Regions from separate parts of the Herbaspirillum sp. CAH-3 genome, predicted to be linked through region 2. Evidence: predicted binding sites of a transcription regulator. Region 2 holds the regulator's gene; the other holds the start of a gene.

Region 1 (3,184 bases), on a different contig from region 2:
GCCCGGAAGCCCGCCATGCGCCCGCTGGGATTGTGCGCCAGGCGCAGCAGCGAGAGCAGGTCCTTGATGTGGGTGCTTTCCAGGAACTTGAGTCCGCCAAACTTCACGAAAGGGATGTTGCGCCGGACCAGCTCCAGTTCCAGCGCCGCGCTGTGGGTGGCGGTACGAAACAGCACCGCCTGGGATTTCAGGGTGAGCCCTTCTTCACGATGCGCCAGGATGCGGTTGGCCACCCAGCGCGCCTGTTCGGCCTCATCCGGGATGACCACCAGCTGCGGTTTCTGTGAGGACGGCTTGTCGCTCCAGAGCTGCTTGACGTGCCGTTCGGGGGCATCGGCGATGACCGCATTGGACGCCTGCAGGATGGGCTGCGTGGAGCGGTAGTTCTGTTCCAGCGTCAACAGCCGCGCCGGCTGGGTGAACAGCTCGGGAAAATCGAGGATGTTGCGCACAGTGGCGCCCCGGAATGAATAGATGGACTGGGCATCGTCGCCCACGGCGGTCACGCCGGCCCCGTCGGGCTTCATCCTTTGCAGGATCTCGGCTTGCAGGCGGTTGGTGTCCTGGTATTCATCCACCAGCACATGGTCGAAGCGCGCCCCCACCGATTGCGCGATCTCGCGCTCGGAGAGCATGTCGGCCCAGAACAGCAGCAGGTCGTCGTAATCCAGTACGTGCTGGGCTTCCTTGGCATCGACATAGCGGCTGAAGAGTTCGCCCAGTTGCCTTTCCCATTCCCGGCACCAGGGAAATTGGGTCTGCAGCACGGTGCCCAGGTCTTGCCGGGTATTGACCGCACGTGAATAAATGGACAGGCAAGTGCCCTTCAGCGGGAAACGCTTGTCGGTGGAGGACAGCCCCATCTCATGGCGCAGCAGGCCGATCAGGTCTTCGGAATCGCCGCGATCCTGGATGGTGAAGTCTTCTTCCAGGCCGATGACGGCCGCGTACTCGCGCAGCAAGCGCGCGCCGATGGCGTGGAAGGTGCCTGACCAGGGTAGTTGCGGCGGGCTGTCGGTGGCTGCGAGCCCCAGCACCTGGCGGATCACCTGGCCCACGCGCCGGCCCATGTCGGCGGCCGCCCGGCGCGAGAAGGTCAGCAGCAGGATGCGTTGCGGGTCGGCGCCGTCGAGGATCAGCCTGGCGACCCGGTGCGCCAGGGTATTGGTCTTGCCCGAACCGGCACCGGCGACGATGAGCAGCGGCGGCTGCTGTGCCGGTGCAAGCTTGCTGCCATGCTCGACCGCCTCGCGCTGCTGCGCGTTCAGGCGCGCAAACGGATCGCGCTCGCCGCCATGCGGGCTGCTGGTGTCGGGGGTGTCCTGGGCGAGTTCGGATGGCATGGGGCGGAGAAATTCATATCGGCGAGCGGAGTGCAAGGAGGTACTGTATATATAACCAGTTCCTGATGCAACATCATGCACATCTTTCCTATGAAGCATCCTGCCGCGAACCTCTGCCGTGGAAGTGAATCTACAAGCTTCACGGCGGGCGACCGACGGGTCAGGCGCGAGGACGGGGCAGGCGGCCAGGGATGGGCCATGGCTCCAAACTGTGGCAAACTTCGCGCTTTGTCTTCGCCCGTGTTGGCGTGCAGCCAGAGGATTGCGTCCCCAACCGGGGCGCGAGACGACTGGCGGCACATTGTGCAGGCCCTCTCCCGGAGCAATTTTGAGTCTGATTAAAAACCTGCCGTTCGAATGGCTGGTCGGTATCCGCTACACGCGGGCCGGCAAGCGCAGCGGCCGCAACAGTTTCATTTCCTTCATTTCCCTCATTTCCATGGCCGGCATCGCGCTGGGCGTGGCTGCGCTCATCGTGGTGCTGTCGGTCATGAACGGCTTCCAGAAGGAAGTGCGTGACCGCATGCTTTCGGTGCTGGCCCACATCGAAGTATTCGATGCCTCCGGTTCCATGAAGGACTGGCAGGCCGTGGCCAAGCAGACCTTCCAGAACCCCGAGGTGCTGGGCGCTGCGCCCTACGTGTCGGGACAGGCCATGATGACGCGCGACGACAACCTGCGCGGCGTGCTGGTGCGCGGCGTGCTGCCCGAGGAAGAGCCCAAGGTCTCGGACGTGGCCAAGCAGGTCAAGCAGGGCAGTTTCAATTCCCTGAAGCCCGGCGAATTCAACATCGTGATCGGCGGCGAGCTGGCGCGCGGCATGCGCGTGGGCCTGGGCGACAAGGTCACGGTGATCGTGCCCCAAGGGCAGGTGACCCCGGCGGGCGTCTTGCCGCGCCTGAAACAATTCACGGTGACCGGGATCTTCGAGGCCGGTCATTATGAATTCGATTCGTCGCTGGCCTTCATCGACCTGCAGGATGCGGAAACCCTGTTCCGGATGGACGCCCCGACCGGCGTGCGCCTGCGCATCCGCGACATGCTGCAGGCCCCGGAAGTGACCCAGCAGCTGGCGCGTACCCTCTCCGGCGACCTGTACCTGCGCGACTGGTCGCAGCAGAACAGCAACTGGTTCGCGGCCGTCAAGACGGAAAAGCGCATGATGTTCATCATCCTGGCGTTGATCATCGCGGTGGCGGCCTTCAACCTGGTGTCCACGCTGGTGATGACGGTCACCGACAAGCAGGCCGACATCGCCATCCTGCGTACGCTGGGGGCTTCTCCCGCCTCCATCATGAAGATTTTCGTGATCCAGGGCGCCTTGGTGGGCCTGGTGGGCACGGCCATCGGCGTCGGCCTGGGGGTCTTGGTGGCGCTCAATATCGATGTGCTGGTCCCGGCCATCGAGCGGGCATTCCACGTGCAGTTCCTGCCCAAGAGCATCTACGTGATTTCTGAATTGCCGTCCGAACTGATCTGGTCGGACGTCACCACCATCGGCGGCCTGGCCGTGGTGCTGGCGTTCCTGGCTACCTTGTATCCGAGCTGGGCAGCGGCCCGTGTCAAACCGGCGGAGGCCCTGCGCTATGAATAACAACGATCCGATCAAGAACCGCCAGGCCGTGCTGTCGTCGCGCGGCTTGGGCAAGACCTTCACTCAAGGCAAGTATTCCGTGAAGGTATTGGGCAATGTCGATATCGACGTCTACCATGGCGAGCAGGTCGCCATTGTCGGCGCTTCGGGTTCCGGCAAGTCGACCCTGCTGCATTTGCTGGGCGGGCTCGATACGCCCAGCACCGGTACCGTCAGCCTGCTGGGCAAGGATTTCGCCAGCCTGGGC
Region 2 (3,184 bases):
AAGTAGCTCGAGCCGAGCTTGACGTAGCCATTGGGATCCTTGGGCGCGATTTCGATGACGCGCAGCATGTGTTCATGGGCTTCGTCGATCTTGTTCAGTTTCAGGTAGCTGTCGGCTATCTTGTTGTGGGCGTAGGTGTCCTGCGGATCCAGCAGGATGGCTGTCTTGTGGGATTCAACGGCTTCCTTGTACATCTCCATGGCGTGGAATGCTTCGCCCAGGGCGGTGTGGGAGGGTGCAAAATTGATCTGGTATTCGAGCGACTTCAGGATGGTCGCGACGGCCTCGTCGAAACGTCGCGCGTCGATCAGGGCCCGGCCCAGGTGCGACAGGGGGCCGGGCGCATTGGGTTCGCGCCGGGCGGCGTCCTCGAAGTATTTGATCGAGGCTTCCGGGTCGTTCTTTTCGTGCAGGGCATTGGCCAGGCCGATGCGGGCCGCCCGGTTCTCCTTGTCCAGTGCGATGGCGCGCTCGTAAATGGCAATGGATTCATCGATACGATCCTGGCTCAGGACCGTGCCGGCCAGGTTGCTCAGGTATTCGGCATTGTTGGGATCGGCCTCAATGGCCTTGCGCAGATATTGTTCGGCTTGCGCGAACTGGCCTTCCTGCATGGCGATGAGTCCGCGCGCGTGGTTGGCGAAGACCAGGTTGGGGGCGCGGGCGAGCACGGCCGTGCAGATCGTCTTGGCCTCGTCCGTCTTGCGGCTGTCCAGCAGATCGAGGCATTTGCGAACGTCCAGCAGATCCTGCAGATTGGACTTGGCGGCGGCGGGCGCCGGAATGTGTTTGCCGTGCTTGTTGCTGCTCTTGCGCGTCGACATCGAAAAAGATCCTCTTGGTTGGGCGCATCGGTTGCGCCGGGCATAGCTATCCAGCAGGCATGATATGCGCAACGCGTCACCGGTGAAGAGGTGAATAGAAAGCAAAAAACCTCCGTTTTAGGCGGAGGTTCATGCAGCAACGGACAATCAATGTCCGGCCGGAGCAGGTTCGCGACAGGTGCGGGCGGCTGCGCCGCTGGTCATCAGTTCCAGCTGCGCAGCAATCCCACGGCCAACCCTTCGAGTGCGAACTGGTCGTTTTCCGGCTTGACGATGATGGGCTCGAACTCCGGATTTTCAGGGAAGAGGGTGATGACGCTGCCGGTCTTTTGATAGCGCTTGACCGTGACTTCGTCGGCCAGGCGGGCGACCACGATCTGGCCGTTGCGCGCCTGGTCCGCGCGGCGCACCGCCAGCAGGTCGCCGTCGAGGATGCCGGCATCACGCATGGACATGCCGCGCACCTTCAGCAGGTAATCCGGCTTGGCCGGGAACATGGCCGGGTCGACCTGGTAGGTCTTTTCCACGTGTTCCTGGGCCAGGATGGGCGAACCCGCCGCCACGCGGCCGATCAGCGGCAGGCTCAGCTGCATCAGGGCAGGATGGGGCAGGGCCATCTGGCGTGCGGTGCTCGCGCCGGCCGCGCTGCCCGACTCGCGCAGGCGGATGCCGCGCGAGGTGCCGGGGGAAATTTCGATGGCGCCCTTGCGGGCCAGGGCCTGCAGGTGCTCTTCGGCGGCGTTGGCGGAGCGAAAGCCCAATTCGGCGGCGATCTCTGCGCGCGTGGGAGGGAAGCCGGTGTTCTCGATGGCGTTCTTGATCAGGTTCAGGATCTGTTCCTGGCGCGCAGTCAGTTTGAGCATGAGGGTGGCCTTTCTCGGAGGGAAGGCTGTTTGGATGAACAGTCTGTATTTTTATACAGGTGCAATCCTTGTGTCAACGGCAACATGCATATTCCTGGAGCGAAAAGGCAAGCTTTCTTGTTTATATAGAGCGTGCCGCAGGTGAAGGTCTTGCGTGGTCTTGTGCCCGGGGCCGCATATTGTGGTCCCCCGGCTGCATCGGCTTGATGCCGGCATTGCCGCGAGAGCGGAAACCTAGTATGATCTCGGGTTTTCCTCTTCCCACACCCGTCTTGACGCCGGGGTGGGCGTCTTCAATAAGTCCATAAGGAGTCTACATGCGTCATTATGAAATCGTATTTATCGTCCACCCGGACCAAAGCGAGCAAGTGCCGGCGATGATCGAGCGTTACAAGGGCATCGTCACCACCCGCGGCGGCAAGGTCCACCGTGTCGAAGATTGGGGCCGTCGTCAACTGGCTTACCAGATCCAGAAGCTGGCCAAGGCTCACTACGTCTGCCTGAACATCGAAGTCGACAGCGAAACGCTGGCTGAAATCGAAACCGGCTTCAAGTTCAACGACGCCGTCCTGCGCCACCTGACCGTCAAGATGAAGAAGGCCGAAACCGGTCCTTCCCCCATCCTGAAGGCAGTGCAAAAGGAAGACGCGGCCAAGAGCCGTACCGAAGCTCCGGCAGCTTAAGCGCTGCGAACATCGCGGAGAGTGAACCAGCTTCAAGTCATCGCCAGCCTGGCAGAACGTGATGTTTTGCGTTACACGCCGGCCGGTATCCCGATTGTCACTGCCAGGTTGCAGCACCAGTCGGAACAGATGGAAGCTGGCATGCAGCGCCAGGTCGAATTCGAGATCGCGGCGCTGGCAGCAGGAGAAATCTCCGGTGCGCTCAACAGGGCAGCGCTGGGGGAAGTCTTCCGGTTCACCGGCTTTTTAGCCCGCAGGAATCGCAACAGCAAGAGCGTCGTGTTTCATATCGTTGATTTTGGCCCGGTCGCGCCGGATTGAGCGGCGCAAGGTAGCCAAACAGACCTTACCCAATTTTTAGATACAGGAGCCAACCATGGCATTCGGTAAAAAGTTCGATAAAAGCAAGCTGAAAAACAAGCGTCAACAGCAAAACCCGCTGTTCAAGCGCAAGAAATTCTGCCGTTTCACCGCCGCTGGCGTTGAACAGGTCGATTACAAGGACGTGGACACGCTGAAGGACTTCGTCCAGGAAAACGGCAAGATCATGCCGGCACGCCTGACCGGTACCAAGGCCCACTACCAGCGTCAAGTTGACACCGCCATCAAGCGCGCGCGTTACCTGGCCCTGCTGCCGTACACCGATCTGCACAACGCCTAATCAGCGTCGAGAAATAGGAGAAAAACATGCAAGTCATTCTGTTGGAAAAAATCGTGAATCTCGGCGGTCTGGGTGATGTCGTGCGCGTCAAGGACGGTTTCGCACGCAACTTCCTGATCCCGCAACGCAAGGCCCGCCGCGCTACCGATGCAG

Evidence for each region. The regulator LexA, encoded in region 2, represses DNA repair genes until DNA is damaged. The targets are predictions, from matches to a motif close to ACTGTATNNNNATACAGT.
Region 1: a site for LexA is predicted at 1,386-1,403, ahead of FYB76_RS22895 (ATP-dependent helicase). Genes of this name have one in related genera too.

What each region holds. Positions count from the first base shown of each region.
Region 1 is NZ_VSWE01000020.1:72,324-75,507, reverse strand. Features, by position in the region: gene FYB76_RS22895 (ATP-dependent helicase) at 1-1,343, opposite strand, end outside; gene FYB76_RS22890 (lipoprotein-releasing ABC transporter permease subunit) at 1,672-2,937, shown strand; gene lolD (lipoprotein-releasing ABC transporter ATP-binding protein LolD) at 2,930-3,184, shown strand, end outside.
Region 2 is NZ_VSWE01000006.1:306,404-309,587, reverse strand. Features, by position in the region: gene FYB76_RS10215 (tetratricopeptide repeat protein) at 1-824, opposite strand, end outside; gene lexA (transcriptional repressor LexA) at 1,028-1,687, opposite strand; gene rpsF (30S ribosomal protein S6) at 2,005-2,370, shown strand; gene priB (primosomal replication protein N) at 2,392-2,691, shown strand; gene rpsR (30S ribosomal protein S18) at 2,747-3,031, shown strand; gene rplI (50S ribosomal protein L9) at 3,058-3,184, shown strand, end outside.